DNA from 3 places in the Pelosinus sp. UFO1 genome. Region 3 is predicted to be linked to each of the others. Evidence: a T-box and tRNA genes for the amino acid it is inferred to sense, from the RefSeq annotation. Region 3 holds a T-box; the other regions hold tRNA genes.
What was found. The T-box of region 3 lies ahead of UFO1_RS14765 (valine--tRNA ligase). A T-box ahead of a tRNA ligase gene usually reads a tRNA of that ligase, here a tRNA-Val.
Positions count from the first base shown of each region.

Region 1: it has a tRNA-Val gene. The T-box ahead of UFO1_RS14765 (valine--tRNA ligase) is inferred to sense a tRNA for this amino acid. The anticodon was not compared.
Region 2: it has a tRNA-Val gene. The T-box ahead of UFO1_RS14765 (valine--tRNA ligase) is inferred to sense a tRNA for this amino acid. The anticodon was not compared.

Region 1 is NZ_CP008852.1:2,799,823-2,805,791, reverse strand. It holds gene dnaG (DNA primase) at 1-242, shown strand, start outside; gene rpoD (RNA polymerase sigma factor RpoD) at 278-1,411, shown strand; tRNA gene UFO1_RS13360 (tRNA-Asn) at 1,503-1,578, shown strand; tRNA gene UFO1_RS13355 (tRNA-Ile) at 1,633-1,707, shown strand; tRNA gene UFO1_RS13350 (tRNA-Glu) at 1,727-1,801, shown strand; tRNA gene UFO1_RS13345 (tRNA-Val) at 1,806-1,881, shown strand; gene UFO1_RS13340 (class I SAM-dependent methyltransferase) at 2,202-2,891, shown strand; gene UFO1_RS13335 (Nif3-like dinuclear metal center hexameric protein) at 2,882-4,000, shown strand; RNA gene rnpB (RNase P RNA component class A) at 4,084-4,437, shown strand; gene trxA (thioredoxin) at 4,682-5,005, shown strand; gene UFO1_RS24525 (twin-arginine translocase TatA/TatE family subunit) at 5,128-5,286, shown strand; gene nirJ2 (putative heme d1 biosynthesis radical SAM protein NirJ2) at 5,377-5,969, shown strand, end outside.
Region 2 is NZ_CP008852.1:4,819,921-4,825,889, forward strand. It holds gene purB (adenylosuccinate lyase) at 1-92, shown strand, start outside; gene UFO1_RS22570 (adenylosuccinate synthase) at 195-1,481, shown strand; gene hprK (HPr(Ser) kinase/phosphatase) at 1,517-2,443, shown strand; tRNA gene UFO1_RS22580 (tRNA-Lys) at 2,578-2,653, shown strand; tRNA gene UFO1_RS22585 (tRNA-Glu) at 2,661-2,735, shown strand; tRNA gene UFO1_RS22590 (tRNA-Val) at 2,741-2,816, shown strand; tRNA gene UFO1_RS22595 (tRNA-Asp) at 2,838-2,913, shown strand; tRNA gene UFO1_RS22600 (tRNA-Phe) at 2,920-2,995, shown strand; tRNA gene UFO1_RS22605 (tRNA-Lys) at 3,002-3,077, shown strand; tRNA gene UFO1_RS22610 (tRNA-Glu) at 3,084-3,158, shown strand; tRNA gene UFO1_RS22615 (tRNA-Val) at 3,165-3,240, shown strand; gene UFO1_RS22620 (methyl-accepting chemotaxis protein) at 3,410-5,107, shown strand; gene UFO1_RS22625 (methyl-accepting chemotaxis protein) at 5,299-5,969, shown strand, end outside.
Region 3 is NZ_CP008852.1:3,111,767-3,117,735, forward strand. It holds gene UFO1_RS14765 (valine--tRNA ligase) at 1-1,613, opposite strand, end outside; T-box leader at 1,660-1,895, opposite strand; gene UFO1_RS14770 (3'-5' exonuclease) at 1,969-2,547, opposite strand; gene UFO1_RS24115 (ATP-binding protein) at 2,692-4,164, opposite strand; gene UFO1_RS14780 (hypothetical protein) at 4,696-4,929, opposite strand; gene UFO1_RS14785 (DUF2680 domain-containing protein) at 5,195-5,965, opposite strand.

The DNA.
Region 1 (5,969 bases), 310 kb from region 3:
AGACAGCAAATGCGGAATTATCCCATATTATGTTAATTGATATACAATACAATGATAGTGATAGTATAAAAATGGTTGATGATTGTATAAAAAATATGCGCCTAACAAACTTAAAGTTATTGTATGAACAGTCCCGATTAAGGGCTGATGAATTAGAACGTCTGGGGGATAGTGGTTTTCTGCAGGCATTAGCAGAAAGTCAACGAATAAAAGATGAAATTAATAAATTACATTGTGTTTAATCAAAAAAAAAACTACGCCTTGATTGGAATGGCCAATGGAGGAGGGGAGTAAAATGACAGAAAAAAAGACAATTTCGAGTGAATATGTAACTAAATTAGTGAACAAAGGGAAAAAACAGGGTGGCGTGCTAACTTATAGTGAAATCATGGATACTCTCCAAAGTGAAGATTTATCTCCTGATGAAATTGAAGAGATATATGAGGTCTTTTCTAGTAAAGGAATTGAAATAGTTGATGAACTTCCGGATGATACTGAAAGAGCAGATGAGCCTGATGTTGTCGAGGTAGAAGAAGTAACTCCTGAGGAAGTTGATATTGATTTAACTATCCCAGAGGGGATTAGTATTGACGACCCTGTTCGCATGTATCTTAAGGAAATTGGAAGAGTACCCTTACTGACGGCTGACGAAGAAATTAAACTGGCACAGCGCATGGAGCAAGGTGATGAAGAAGCCAAAAGACGTTTGGCAGAAGCCAATTTGCGGCTTGTAGTTAGTATTGCTAAACGTTATGTTGGACGTGGTATGTTATTTTTGGATTTAATTCAAGAAGGCAACCTTGGACTAATCAAAGCTGTTGAAAAATTTGATTATAATAAAGGTTACAAATTTAGTACGTATGCTACCTGGTGGATTCGTCAAGCAATTACTCGTGCAATAGCTGATCAGGCGCGGACGATTCGTATTCCTGTGCATATGGTAGAGACTATTAATAAATTGATTCGTGTATCTAGACAATTACTACAGGAATTAGGGCGTGAGCCTCAACCTGAAGAGATTGCAAAAGAGATGGATATTAGTGTTGAGCGTGTAAGAGAGATTATGAAAATTGCTCAAGAACCAGTATCTTTAGAAACGCCGATTGGTGAAGAAGAAGACTCTCATTTAGGAGATTTTATTGAGGATCAGGACGCACCAGCACCAGCTGAGGCAGCTTCTTTTATGCTCTTAAAGGAACAGTTAGAAGAGGTATTAGAAACTCTTACTCCACGGGAAGAAAAGGTTCTTAGACTGCGATTTGGTTTAGATGATGGACGGGCTCGCACATTAGAAGAAGTAGGACAACACTTTGGTGTTACCCGTGAACGTATTCGACAAATTGAGGCGAAAGCCCTTAGAAAACTACGTCATCCTAGCCGTAGCAAAAAATTAAAAGACTTTTTAGAGTAAAAAACTAAAAAAATATAAAAATCTTATAATATGAAAAAAAGTTGTTGACGTAATGTTGAAATTGTATTATAATTGTCAATGTTGACGACATTCCTTGATAGCTCAGTTGGTAGAGCAATCGGCTGTTAACCGATCGGTCGTAGGTTCGAGTCCTACTCAAGGAGCCATCTTATATGGATTACAAACAGGCTTTCCTTGGAAAACCTGTTTTAATATCTCTAGGGCCTATAGCTCAGCGGTAGAGCAGCCGGCTCATAACCGGCTGGTCCCTGGTTCGATCCCAGGTGGGCCCACCATTTTATATTACGCAATAAAGGCCCGTTGGTCAAGCGGTCAAGACACCGCCCTTTCACGGCGATAACGGGGGTTCGATTCCCCCACGGGTCACCATAATGGGCGATTAGCTCAGCTGGGAGAGCGCCTGCCTTACAAGCAGGATGTCGGCAGTTCGATCCTGTCATCGCCCACCATTTAAAAATGAAATGCAAAGCAGTATATGCTTTGCATTTTTTTACGGATTAGAGAACTTGTTACAATTTTTTCGATTCTAAGTAAAGTAACTAAGGCTTTTGCCTGCGGCTTTATGACTTGGTACAAGCCAAGTCTTTTTTTATAAGTATGTGCTCAACTACTAAGGAACAACATTGTATTGCTGCACAAAGGGATTGACTGCCGTTTATGATCCTTTGTGTGCTTTTTTATTTTAGTCGTTGAAATGTTTGTTTATTGATTAATTGTAAGTTATTTTTGTATAATAACAGAAAGAAAATAAAGGATGAGGTGTAATGCATTGAAGCTTGTTGGAAGATTAGCTGCGTTGGCGGAATTGGTGCCGGAGGGATCGCGTGTGGCAGATATTGGTACTGATCATGCTTATTTACCTATTGAATTAGTGCAAGGGCATATTGTTACTTCAGCAATAGCTGGTGACGTTAATCTGGGGCCTTGGAAGGCAGCAAAAGAACATGTAGATGCCCTCGGGCTTACGCACCGAATTTCTGTGCGTTTAGGTGATGGAATAACAGTGCTTTCTCCTGGAGAAGTGGATGTTGTTATTATTGCTGGTATGGGTGGTCAGACAATTATTGAGATACTAACAGGAAAGCCTGAAGTTACTAAGTCGCTTAAGCGTTTAATTTTGCAACCTATGGTGGCCGCGAATACTGTGAGACGTTGGTTAAATGAAAATGAATGGGATGTTGTTGACGAAAGATTGGTCCAAGAGGAAGGGCGATTGTACGAAATAGTTGTGGCCGAACCAGGGGGGGCAACTAGTTGTGAACCTATTATGTACGACATTGGGGAAAAACTGTGGAGAGATAAATCGGAACTTCTATCTGTACACATTGAGCAACTCATTGCGCAGACTAAACGCGTCTTACAGGAGATGTCACTCAGTGATAATGCAAAAAAGAGCCAAAAGTATCATGAATATACCGAAAGATTACAACAATTGGAGGCTAAACAGCGATGTCTGTAAAATGTCAAGTAATTATGGATGCAATGGATAAGTTAGCGCCAAGGCATTTAGCTGAAAGTTGGGATAATGTAGGTTTATTAGTTGGGAGCCCATCCCAAACAATCCATAAGATACGAATTACCTTAGATGTTACGAAGGAGGTTGTAGAGCAAGCGATACTCGATAATGTAGATCTCATCATTGCTCATCACCCTCTTATATTCAAAAGCATTACATCAATACGAACAGATTTGCCGCAAGGGCAAGTTTTATCCAGCCTGCTTAAGGCAAATATAGGGGTCTACGCAGCTCATACTAATCTTGATTCAGCGGAGGGTGGCGTTAATGATGCTTTAGCTGCCTGTTTAGGGTTGCAGGATATTCAACCCTTAGCAGTAAACTCCACTGAAAAGTTATGCAAATTAGTAGTGTTTGTGCCGCAAACTCATGTAGAAGTGGTGCGAGAAGCGTTAGCAGCGGCTGGGGCTGGGCATATTGGAAAATATAGTAACTGCACATTTTCGGCAAATGGTATAGGTACTTTTTTACCTTTAGAAGATGCAAAACCATTCATTGGTAATAATGGTAAGTTAGAATCTGTTGAAGAAAGCCGCATTGAAACAGTTATGCCCGACAGAATTAGTCGTAGGGTAATTAAAGCGATGATTAAAGCCCATCCCTATGAGGAAGTTGCGTATGATTTATATCAACTAATGAATTCAGGTAAAGAATTTGGATTAGGTCGTATAGGTAAGCTCGAAATACCTATGTTGTTTTCAGATTTTGCGGATCAGGTGAAAAATCTATTAGGAGTAGATTCTGTAAATATAGCAGGTTCATGTGATAAGTTGATAAAGAAGGTAGCAGTATGTGGGGGCGCTGGTGCTGGGGTATTGCATAAAGCGGTATTTGCTGGAGCCGATGTATTAGTAACCGGAGATGTAAAATACCATGAAGCCCAAAATGCTATAGTAAGTGGTATTGGTATTATTGACGCGGGCCATTTTGCCACGGAGCAACCTATATTGTCTCGTGTAAAAGAATTTCTAACTTCCTGTGCCGATCAAGGTAAGTGGTCGGTTATTGTCGAGGTTGATGAAATCAACAAAAATATTCTACATCGATATTAAAAATAATTAGCCGCAGAAATTTATTGACTTAGCAAATGATTTATGATATGATATTATCTCAGTCGATATTGAAATTATTGTTGTGAGTAGGAAAGATGATCGCGGATGCCCATAAAGCATACGAGGAAAGTCCGAGCTCCATAGGGCAGGGTGCTGGATAACGTCCAGCGAGGGCGACCTTAGGGAAAGTGCCATAGAAATGTAAACCGCCAGCTTATGCTGGTAAGGATGGAACGGTGCGGTAAGAGCGCACCAGCAGTCAGGTGACTGGCTGGCTAGGTAAACCCCACCTGGAGCAAGACCGAATAGGGAAGGGATGAAGCTGCCCGCTGAACCTTCCGGGTTGCGTCGCTAGAGCTGTCAGGTAACTGCCAGACTAGATAGATGATCATCACCGCGTGAGCGGAACAGAACTCGGCTTATTGATCACTCACAGCCTTATGTAAATAAACCCTCTATATTCTTAGAATGTAGAGGGTTTTTGTCTTATTTCAGGAAAGGCATTTCTGGAAATAATAATTCCTATTACATACTATGAATAGTAAAACAAGTTTAAATATCTAGTAACTATTGACTTTTAATTAAATGTTTTCTAAAATGTAAATAAGCTAGCAAATAAGCATGATTTAAAATCTAAACAATAGTTAATAATAAGAATCATAAAAAGTAGGAGGTTTTATAATGAGCGTATTGAATATTGCCGATGAAAATGAATTTAAAGAAAAAATATCGCAGAAGGATAAACCTGTACTAGTGGATTTTTGGGCTTCATGGTGTGGACCATGTAAAATGGTTGCCCCTGAATTAGAAGCTGTAGGACAAGAATATGAAGGAAAAGCAGTAGTTATGAAAGTAAATGTTGATGAGCAGCAACAACTTGCCAGTAACTATAATGTGATGGGAATTCCAACCTTATTATTATTTAAAGATGGTGTAGAGGTCGAACGTATTGTAGGATATCGTCCACGTAAAGATTTAATGGATGCTATCGATAAGGTTATATAAAGTTAATAAGGAAAGGCTTAGCCGTGGCTAAGCCTTTCCTTTAATGTTATTCTATATTTTAGAAATTTATATTGTCTAACGGCTATTAATTTGCGATAATATGAGTATAAAGGGGGTTGGTCATGTTTAATTTTAGTATGTCTGAATTAGTGGTTATTTTGGCAATTGCCTTAGTTGTATTTGGACCAGCTAAACTACCGGAGATAGGTAAGGCAATAGGTAAGGGAATTAGTAATTTCAAAACGGCTGTTACCAATGAGGACGATAATCGCAAATCCTAAGATAGGTCATTATTAACTAGAGACTGGAAGCCTGTTTTTTATAGCAAATAATGTAGCAACTTAGATTAGCAAACCCGGAAGGAGTTCTATATGATCATTTCATGGAATACTACTCAGGCCTGTAATATTAGCTGTGTTCATTGTTATCGTGATGCAGGAACGAAAAGAACAGATGAATTAAGTACGGAAGAAGGTAAGAAATTATTAGATGAAATGGCTCGCGCTGGCTTTAAAATTATTATTTTAAGTGGTGGCGAACCATTGATGCGATCTGATATTTACGAATTAATTCGCTACGCTAAAAGTATTGGTCTAAGGCCTGTACTTGGTACGAATGGAATTCTAATTACTGAGGAAGTAGCTATTAAACTAAAAGAGGCTGGACTTGGAGCAGCGGGCATTAGTCTAGATAGCACTGATAAAAACATTCATGACAAGTTTCGGCAGTCGGAAGGTGCTTGGGATAAAACAATTGCTGCTATGCAAGCCTGTAAGAAGGTGGGGCTTCCTTTTCAAATTCATACAACAATAACTACGTGGAATGAAAAGGAAGTTACTGATATTACTGATTTAGCGGTCAAAATAGGAGCTATGGCTCATCATATCTTTTTCTTAGTGCCCACAGGCAGGGGGAAAGATATTGAAGATACCACGCTAAAAACAGAGCAATATGAAGCAGTGCT
Region 2 (5,969 bases), 1.7 Mb from region 3:
AATATTTATCACCAGAAGAAATTGATGCTTGTTTTGAGTACTCCTATTATCTTCGCCATATTGACACCATCATGGCTAGATTTGGTTTGTAGATAATAATGTTTATAGAAAATAGGGCCAAGAATTCAGGTACATTAAACAAGAGTTGAATTCTTGACAAAATTACTTTAATAAGATGGGAAGGGTGATTTTTTATGCCAGCAGTAGTAGTTATGGGAACCCAGTGGGGCGACGAAGGCAAAGGTAAGATTGTAGATTATTTAGCTGAGAAAGCAGATGTTGTTGCTCGTTATCAAGGGGGAAATAATGCAGGTCATACTGTAGTTGTAGAGGGAAAAGAATTTAAACTGCATTTATTGCCTTCAGGTATTTTATATAAAGGGAAAACTTGTGTTGTTGGTAATGGCGTGGTTATTGATCCAGAAGTTATGCTCAGAGAAATTAAAGGCATGCAGGAGAAAGGGATCGATACTTCAGGACTTAAAGTTTCTAATCGTGCTCATGTGATTATGCCTTATCACCGCTTATTAGATGAAGCAGAAGAAACGTATCGTGGAGATCATAAAATTGGCACGACGAAACGCGGCATAGGTCCATGTTATATGGATAAAAACTCGCGCTGTGGTATTCGTGTAGTTGATTTGTTAGATGAAGAAGAATTCTCGGAAAAATTAAAACGTAATTTAGAAGCCAAAAATCATTTACTAAAAGCAGTATATGGTGTAGAAGGTTTTGATTATGAGACTGTAAGAAAAGAATATTTAGGTTATGCAGAAGAATTACGCTCTTACGTATGTGATACATCTGCAACGCTTAATAAAGCAATAAAAAATGGCGAAAAGATATTATTTGAAGGTGCGCAAGCAACTATGCTGGACCTTGACCATGGAACCTATCCGTATGTTACTTCTTCTCATCCGATTGCTGGTGGAGTATGTGTAGGGGCTGGAATTGGACCTACGAAAATCAATACAGTGGTTGGGGTAGTAAAGGCGTATACAACCCGCGTAGGAGAGGGCCCATTCCCTACAGAATTATTTGATGAAGTGGGTGACCACATTCGTGAAAAAGGCCATGAATATGGTACTACAACAGGCCGTCCTCGTCGCTGTGGTTGGTTAGATGCCTGCGTAGTAGGTTATGCGGGACGTCTAAGCGGCATTGACTATATGGCAATTACTCGTTTGGATATTTTGGATGAATTGGCAACATTAAAAATATGCGTTGGTTATAAATATAAAGGTGCGGTAATGGATGAGTTTCCTGCTAGCCTAAAGGTATTAGCTGAAGTTGAAGCAGTTTATGAAGAACTTCCCGGCTGGCAAAGTGATACAACTAATATTCGTAATTATAAAGACTTGCCATTAAACGCACGTCGTTATTTAGAACGTTTGAGCGAAGTAGCAGACATTAAGCTTGGCATTGTCTCCGTAGGACCTGGAAGAGAACAAACCATCATAATGCATGAAATTTTTGAATAGAAATCAAATATAGTATCGATAGGTAGGTGATAAAAATGCCGGATTTGTTGTTAAAAGAAATTGTTGATTATTTTTGTCTTACCGCGGTGGAGAAGGACTGCGTTCTTGATGGCCCTGTTAAAGTGCCTGATATTAATCGCCCAGGACTTGTTTTGGCTGGATATTTACAGTATTTCGATGAGCAGCGTATTCAAGTAATCGGCACAACAGAAACAGCATTTTTAGACACCTTACCTATAAATGTAGCAGATGAGCGGTGGCATGCATTTATTCAGTTACATTTTCCTTGTTTAATTATAACCCGCAATATAGAATTACCCGGAGCATGGCTGCAATCGGCGGCAAATCGTCAATTACCAGTTTTTCGGACTCACCTGCCAACAACACGTTTCATAGCGCTGTTAACGAATTACCTAGAACGCAGACTTGCGCCAAGTGCTACCATTCATGCAGTGTTGGTGGATGTGCATGGGGTAGGTACTTTGATTATTGGTGAAAGTGGCATTGGTAAAAGTGAAACAGCATTGGACCTTATCAAACGTGGTCACCGTTTAGTAGCAGATGACGCTGTAGATGTAATTCGCAGCGGTGAAGATGTACTCACTGGTAGTGCGCCCGAAATATTGCGTCATATTATGGAAGTTAGAGGACTTGGAATTTTAAATGTAAAAGCATTATTTGGTATCGGTGCAGTAAGACCAAGCCAAAAGATAAACTTAGTCATTCGTCTAGAAGAATGGCAACAAGGTAAAGCCTATGATCGGTTAGGTCTTGAAGAAGAACATTATGAGATTCTAGGCGTCGGATTACCATGTAAGACAATTCCAGTGCGCCCAGGGCGAAACTTATCCAATATTATTGAAGTAGCTGCGATGAATTATCGTCTAAATAAATTGGGATATCATGCTGCCGAAGATTTTATTGAGAAGCAGAGGAAATTTTGCCTATCTGATGATCAATAATTAAAAAACTAAACAAAGTTTCTATGCTTTTCTTATTGCAAACTAATTTATTATAAAATCCATTAAAAACCAACAATAAACTAGTTGACAATAAGAAAGGATTGCTATATAATCATATCTTGTGAGAGCGACGTGGTTCACTAGCTCAGTTGGTAGAGCACCTGACTTTTAATCAGGGTGTCCCGCGTTCGAGCCGCGGGTGAGCCACCATTTTTACGGCCCGTTGGTCAAGCGGTCAAGACACCGCCCTTTCACGGCGATAACGGGGGTTCGATTCCCCCACGGGTCACCAAATACGGGCGATTAGCTCAGCTGGGAGAGCGCCTGCCTTACAAGCAGGATGTCGGCAGTTCGATCCTGTCATCGCCCACCATTTAGTTCTTACAATTAATATGGCCCAGTAGTTTAGCGGTTAGAATGCCGCCCTGTCACGGCGGAGGTCGTCGGTTCAAATCCGATCTGGGTCGCCATTACTTGCCGCGATAGCTCAGTCGGTAGAGCAGAGGACTGAAAATCCTCGTGTCGACAGTTCGATTCTGTCTTGCGGCACCATTTTTTGGTTCACTAGCTCAGTTGGTAGAGCACCTGACTTTTAATCAGGGTGTCCCGCGTTCGAGCCGCGGGTGAGCCACCATTTTACGGCCCGTTGGTCAAGCGGTCAAGACACCGCCCTTTCACGGCGATAACGGGGGTTCGATTCCCCCACGGGTCACCAAAATATGGGCGATTAGCTCAGCTGGGAGAGCGCCTGCCTTACAAGCAGGATGTCGGCAGTTCGATCCTGTCATCGCCCACCATATTTGTAACATGAACCTCATGCGTTTAGCATGAGGTTTTTTAGTATATAAAGTGATATTTTGTCTAAAAAGGGAAATGTTTGAAGGAATATAAAGATAAGACATAGAATGTACTAATAAAATGGAAAATAATGAGTTTTCCGATTTTTTTATAAAGGTGGAGGTTGTTATGAATAGAAAACGAATGCCGATTGTAATGCAACTTACGGGTATGTTTATTTTGGTCATTATTCTATTAGTATCTATCTTAAGCTTTACTGTGTTTAAATTGAGAGATAGTGGACAAGTAACTGAAGCAATAGTAAAGCATACCGTCACAAGAGGAAATCTTGTTAAAGCCGGGCAATTAGAATTTACCGGAGCTCTTTTAGATATGCGAGGGTATTTATTTTATCCGGATGGTGCGGCCTATGAACAGGGATATCGAGATAAAATAAAAAAGAGTAGTGAACTGGCGAAAAAGTATGATAGCATGTCTACAATGGGAGATACAAAAGTCGAAGGGGAAAAACTAGCAAAATTAGTTGATGATTATGTAGTGCTTGGCGACAAAGTCATTGCGGCTAAAAAATCGAAAGATCCTAATTTAACTAACCTTACAACACAGGGACGGCAATTGGTAAAAGAGATTGAAGATCAATTTGCTAAAGTTGATCAACTGCAGCAAAAATACCTAGATGATAGGAGTTCCTCATTACTTGCTGCGACAAGTCAAGATGGAATTATTGCCTTGGTGATCAGCAGCATAGTTTCTTTATTGGTGATTGTACTAGCCGTATGGTATAGTCGAAATTTGGCAAAACGCCTCAGAAACATTAGCGCTGAATTAGCTGAGGTTGGGAACCTTAATCTAACAGGAAAAGATGTATATCCCACTCGAAACGACGAAATTGGTGATATGGGTCTCATCATTATTGAAATGAAAAAATCCCTTAAAGGTTTCGTCTCTCAGATTGTTGGCAGTAGTCAAGTTTTAACCTCGACAAGTGGACAACTTAGTGACTCTGTTAGCGAACAATTAAGGGCGGTAGAGACAGTCGCAGAAAGCGTAACAAATATTGCAGCAGGGGCATCTCAAAATGCAGATAACATTAGTAATATTTCTGCAACGATGGAGGAAATATCCGCAAGCTCTGAAGAAATCAATGCGAGTACGTCTGAAGTCAGTACCAGCGCTCAAAATGCAGTAAACGAGGCTGCCAAGGGCATGGAAATGCTGACACAGGTAGTTGCCCAGAATGAATCAATTAACCAATCTATGAGTGAAATTACAATTGTTACAACGAAATTGGATCAAGGTTCTGCAAAAATAAAAGGCATTGTTGATTTGATTAATAGTATTGCCGCGCAAACAAATCTTCTAGCACTAAATGCAGCTATAGAAGCAGCGCGTGCTGGTGAAGCAGGTCGTGGTTTTGCAGTGGTAGCTGAAGAAGTTCGTAAGTTGGCTGAACAGAGTGCTGGCGCAACTGATGAAATTGCTAAAATTATACATAACATGGGTAACGAAATAAACTTTGCTGTCACTACAGTCGAAAAAGCCAACAAAGAGGTAGAAAAAGGGCAAAACTCTACCATTACAACACAGAACGGCTTCCATGTAATTATTGAGAAAATGGAAGCAGTAAAAGAAGGGATTACTCATATTGCTGCAGCTGTAAATGAGACTTCCCAGGGAATTCAAACAGTAGTAAGCAGCGTGGAGAATATTAGTGTGGTTGCTAATGAGACCTCATCAAGCTCTGAGGCTGTAGCTGCATCAGCAGAAGAGCAAACAGCTGGCATGCATGAAATTGATACCAACGCAGCAAGGTTAGCTCAATTGGCAACTCAAATGATGGATATTGTAAAGAAATTTAGAGTGTAGAAATATATTCAAACTTGAATAGCACAAACGTAGAAACTCCGCCAATCTTTGGCGGAGTTTCTACGTTTATAGTAAAGTATACTTCAATAATGTCGAAATAAGAAGGAATTTGCAAGATAAAAGTAGAAAGTTCCTTATAATGAAAAAAGTAGAAATATTACATATTTTCTAAAAAAATAGGAGGTAATAAGATGGAAAAAAGGCGCTTTCCAATTAGGGTACAACTAGCGGGTATGTTCGCCGTTGTGGCGGCATTATTACTGCTTGTACTGGGTTATACATTATATGAATTTAGACAAGCAGGTAATGAGGCAGAAATCATTGTGACTCAGACATCAGTAAGATTAGTTACAGTAAAAAATGCGCACACTGAATTTACTCGAGCCCTTCTTGATATGCGGGGATATTTATTTTATTCCGATGGTGCTGCCTATGAACAGGGGTATCGAGATAAAATAGCTAAAAGCTTAGCGATGGTAAGGGAGGTTAAAACCCAATTAGCACTACCTGAGGCTCGAGAAAAGGCCGAAAATTTGGATAAAGCGCTAAATCAGTATATGGTATATGCAGATACGAGATTATTTCCTGCACGTAAGGCGAATGACCCACGTTGGCTTCAAGTAGCGGGTGAGGGAAGAGCCATGGTACAGGAAATTGATGAAAATTTTCTACAGTTGTCCGAGATGCAAAAGAAATATTTAGATCAAAGCGGTATGGCGGTGGTGGAATCCTCTAAAACCAGCCGTAACATAGCGACCACAAGCAGTATTGCCATAATCCTATTGGTTATTGGAGTAGTATATTGGTATAGTGGCAATATGGCAAAAAGACTGGGGACTATTAGTAGGGATTTGGCACAAGT
Region 3 (5,969 bases):
AATGGATCAATCCCATTCCCTAAAGATTTACTCATTTTTCGTCCTTGAGAGTCCCGAACTAAACCATGAATAAAAACATGTTTAAAAGGAATTTCCTTCTTAAACTCTAAACCCATCATGATCATTCTAGCTACCCAGAAGAAAATAATGTCATATCCTGTTACTAATACACTGGTAGGATAAAATTGTTCTAATTCCTCGGTATCTTCTGGCCAGCCCATAGTGGAAAAAGGCCACAAACCGGAACTAAACCATGTATCTAGTACATCCTCATCTTGCTCAATCTTATGACTGCCACACTTTGGACATACGTTAACTTCTTCTCTAGTTACAATGGTTTCACCACATTCGCAATACCACGCAGGAATTCGATGCCCCCACCAAATTTGCCGTGAAATACACCAATCCCGTATATTGCTCATCCAATTAATGTACGTTTTTGTGAATCGCTCGGGAACAAATTGAATTTCACCTGAAGTCACAGTTTCAATGGCTGGTTCAGCTAGCGACTGCATTTTAACAAACCATTGCTTAGATACCAAAGGTTCTACAACTGTGGTACAACGTTGGCAATGACCTACTGCATGCATATGATCATCAATTTTCACCAAATACTCTTGCACTTCTAAATCTTTGACTAAGACCTTACGACATTCATAACGATCTAGTCCTGCATATTTGCCTGTACCTTCTGACATTTTGCCATCGTTATCAATGACTACAATTTGCGGTAAGTTATGACGTAATCCCATTTCAAAGTCGTTAGGGTCATGAGAAGGAGTAATCTTAACCGCACCTGTACCAAAAGCTTGATCAACATATTCATCGGCAATTACGGGAATTAACCTTCCTACTAACGGCAAAATTAAATTTTTACCAATCAAATGGCTATATCTGGTATCCTCTGGATTAACTGCTACTGCGGTATCTCCCAAAATAGTTTCTGGCCGCGTAGTAGCTACTGTCAAATACTCACCTTCACTCCCCTCTACTGGGTAACGAACATGGTATAAATGACCTGGCTTTTCTTCATGTTCTACTTCAATATCACTTAAAGCAGTATTGCAGCGTGGACACCAATTGGTTATCCGATTCCCCTGATAAATAAGGCCTTTCTCATATAAAGAAACAAAGACTTCTCGTACAGCCTTGGAACAACCTTCGTCCATGGTAAAACGCTCTCGCTGCCAATCACAAGAAGCACCCAAACTTTTCAGTTGTTTAATAATCCTGTCGCCATACTGTTCTTTCCATTCCCAAACTTTTTCAATAAACTTTTCCCGCCCCATATCATAACGAGAAATGCCTTCCTTTGCTAACATTTCTTCTACTTTAATTTGAGTAGCAATACCTGCATGGTCTGTTCCTGGCATCCACAATGTATTGTAGCCTTGCATACGGCGAAAACGAATTAAAATATCTTGTAATGCATTATCTAAAGCATGCCCCATATGTAGTTGTCCCGTTACATTAGGAGGCGGAATAACAATACTAAAAGGTTTTTTCCCCTTATTTACTTCCTGATGAAAGAAACCATTATCTTCCCAATACTTATACCATTTTGCTTCTACCGCTTGAGGGTCATATACTGTTGGAATATTTTTTTCTGTCAAAATTAACTCCTCCTACTTTTTGAAAAATAAAAAAGCCCCTTCATCCTAAAAGGACGAAAGAGCATACTTTCGTGGTACCACCTTGTTTCTTCGAGTAAAGGCAAAATAAAGATTTACTCGAACTCCAATACCATAACGGGGCATAACCGACTGCACCTACTATAAGTTCAATGCAATAACTCCAGGACTACCTTCCGTTACCCCATTCCGAGAGACCTTTCAGCCAAGGATCCCCTCTCTATTCGGCGGCAATAACGTACTCCTTCCTATCATCGCTTTTAATATATATACCATACTATACCTATAATATACAGTCTTTGTCAAGATTAGTGAAAAAATACTATGTCGATACTACTTAGGCAAAATCTTTTACAGGAAGCTTCAACAAATGCATCATCTGCAGAAAATTGTCAGCTTTTAACTCTTGCCCCGCTAGCAGAGCAATTTTAGCACAAGTTCGTGCATCATGCAGAGCATTGTGATGGTCAAAATCAATCTGAAAGCGCTGAGCTAATGTATTAAGCTTATAGTTTTCCCCACCAGGCCATGCTTTTTTCGCAATTTGAACTGTGCAACTATGTTTAAAAACTGGCATAGGCAATGAATATTCCCTTAGGACACCTCGTAGCACACTAATATCAAAAGTTGCATTATGGGCAATCACAATTTTATTTTCAAGATGCGGACGAATCCGTTCCCACAATTGATCAAAAGTTGGTTTATTCACTACATCTTCTGGGTGAATGCCATGCACCTGTATATTACGATAGTCAAATTTAAGAACTGGCGGGCGTATTAAAGAGTAAGCCGATCGGACGATTTGTCCATTTTCCACTGTTACCGCAGCCATGCTACACACACTAGAACGACTCGCATTGGCCGTTTCAAAATCAATTGCTACGAAATTCATTCTTATTGGCGCCAACTCGCGCACTTACTCCTCTCCATGATACATTATTTTCTTAGATACATATTCCTTAGTATATCATAATCTCGAGTAACATCGATAGCCTTAATTCAACTACATTCTTAAATTGCACTAATACACAAATTACCCAAATTCGCATCCTAGTTAGAATTAGAAGCCCTGAGAGTGAGTAAAGGATATTATAAAAGTACTACCCCGCCCCTCTTCGGACTGTACCTCAATACTACCATTATGCTTATTTATAATGCTTTCACAGATTGCTAAGCCCAAACCAGTCCCATTATCCTTTGTTGTATAGAAAGGATTGAATATTTTCTCTAACTTTTCCTTTGCTATACCACTACCTGTATCAGAAATCGTTACTACAATTTGTTCGTCAACTAAAGTCGTCCGAATTGTCAACATACCGCTATCATCCATTGATTCAATGCCATTGCGAGTTAGATTAAAAAGTACTTGCTTAATTTCTTTCTCGCTTAATAATTGATCCGGCAGATTTTCCTCTAAACATAGATCTACTACTACATTATTTTTTGTTGCATCCGTTGCCACAAGAGGAAATGCTTGCCTAATAATAGTATTAATATTGTGTTTGTTTCGTTCAATTTTGGTATTTCCTGCTAAAGAAAGAAAATCCGTAATAATGCTTTCAATGCGAATTAATTCTCCTAAAACAATATCAAATTGTTCATTTAAACTAGCTGGTACTTTCGATCCTAAATATTGCAAATATCCCTTAATTACTGTCATTGGGTTACGTATTTCGTGTGCTACGCCAGTTGCCATTTCTCCGATGAGATTCAATCTATCCATTTTATATAATGCATGACGCATTTGTTCATATTCTGTAATATCATGAAATATGGCTAGTGCCCCTTTATTTCGACCTTCCATGTCTCTTATCGGAATTGCGTTAATCAACATTTGCTTATTCATTATATCTTTAGAGACATTTCTCACCGCGATTCCTCGCACCGCTTTTTGCAAAGGACTATCTTTCCACTGAGTGCCAATGTGGGCTGTACGAAATTCAGGGTTTGCACCGATTAATTTTTCTTTTGTAAATCCAGGGAAAAATAAATCAATATAGGCTTGATTGCCATTTTTAAAATTACCAAGTTCATCTACCATAATAACCGAAAAAGGACAAAGATCAATGAGTTGATTAAAATCCCGAGCTGATTGCACAGCGCTCAATTGAGACAACTTTCGTATTGTAATATCTCTAACTGTGCATAAAACTGCCTCCACAATTCCCGCAGAACTATATAGAGGATAGAGATAATACTCAAAATAGCTGATTCCATAACTTGTTACTTGCGGATCCTTTAACTCATTTTCCACTGGTTGTCCCGTTGAAAAAACAGTTGTAAGGTCCTGTTCTAATTGCTCATTATGAGGTAACCCTATTTCTCTACGTTCCTTTCCTTCCATATCAGAAGGTTTTAAGCCGATATAACGTGCTCCAAATCCATTAACAAATAAGTACCTGTGTTGCTTATCAAATACACTTACTTGGTCTGGAAAACTACATTCCCTAACTGGATTATTAGCGATAATTTTTTCTAACTGTTCCTCTGTTGATTTTAAATTGCGGATGTACTCTTTAATTGCCCCTGACACAATATCTTACCCTCCAAAATTCACCTATCTATCAACATATTACAATATAACGATATGCACAATTTGTAATTTTATGGTAATATTTTCATGGTTTTAATTATAATTTAAATTTTTGTGTCTTTAGGGGGAGAAATTTTAAAATTAAAAAGAAAAAGACCAAAATACAAGGCAGAAATAGCCTTTTTTGGGTCTTTTTGTCGTATAGTTTATAGGTAAACAAAGTAAATATAAATGTGACATAATTTTAAATAATAAAATAAAACTAGCACCTATAAGAGCAACTTTTGTCCTGTGAATTTTTTCGAAATAATCACTGCATAACATATTACAAACAAAATCAAAGCAATCCAAGCTTGTTCTGATAACATGATATTCTCCTTACATCTTATTTTAAAAATTTCTTTGGAATTTCTCTATCTTTTAAAAAGGCTAAAGGACAGTTTAACTGTCCTTTAGCCTTTTTAATCTAATGTCTCATTCTATTAAAATCCGAAAAACATATTACTTTAACTTAAAACGTTCGAGCTAACTTTACCCTCTTATTAAATACTCTAACAGTATTTTAGTATCTTCTGGCTCTGAAGCAATAATTTCGATTTCATCAATTTTTGCTTCACTAAATATTTTTGATAATGCTAAGTACTGACACAATTTTGATTTTAAGTTTAACCGATCACCTTCTGAAGTTACTAATTCAATCTTCCCCTGACACTTATCAAGGACTTCTAAAAACTTCTCTACATTAGTTATTCCTATAATTTTCACAGTATATTCCTCCTTTTTATAAATGGAGCTCCTTAGACCAAGGTATGATAACTATCTCTTCGTCATGCCTCCATTTTTTTCCTGCCTAAAACTCATGCTGCTAGTTCACATACTACCAATAAAAAAACCGACATATTAACTATATTAATGTCTTATCGTAAGAGGTTATACAAGTAGAGCTATTACTCACGTTGTGAATAATAGCTCTACACCTAATTTATATTTCCCCTCCAAATTTATAATCTATAATTGATAGACTAGCAAATTAAGGATTGTTTTTTTCTTTGTTGTGTTCGGAATGCATCGGCCTCTTACCGTTCATCATATCGGATACATGCTTTTCAATGTTTGCTTTCATTTGCTCCGCTTGATCAGCTGAAATTCGCCCTGCCTTCACACCTTTTTCAATACGCTGCAGCATTTGTTCAACCAAAGTTGTCTTAAGCGTCTCTTCTGATACACCCTGTTCTTTGGCGATCTCCACTAAGGTTTTACCAGTTTTTATTTCATTTTTTAGGCTTTCATCACTCATTTTCAACAGTTCTAATAATTTCGTTTTATCAACGGGGGCATGGTGCATTTGTCCATGATTGTGATGCATATTCCCCTTACCATTCATCATATCTGATACATGTTTTTCGATATCGGCTCTAGTATATGATTTTTTGTTTTCAGGTAATTTACCCTCTTTTGCTCTTTCTTCCATATGCTTGGTCATTTGCTCAACCATAAAGTCTTTTAGCACCTGTTCTGATATACCTTGTTCTTTTGCAATAGCAACTAAAGACTTACCTTCTTTCCTTGCTGCTTCAAAGGTTTGGGCATCTATTTTTAAGAATTGGAGTAACGCTACATGATCTGCGTGATGATCTCTCATGCCTTCTTTTTTACCCGAATCACTTTGAAAAGATGCAGTTGATTGATTCGTTCTTATGTTCTCTTCTTTATCTGGAGCAGAAGCAGCCATAACTAAACTATTTGCTGTAAGCATTGTTGCAACACTAATTGCCAACATCCATTTTTTATTCTTGTTCATTATA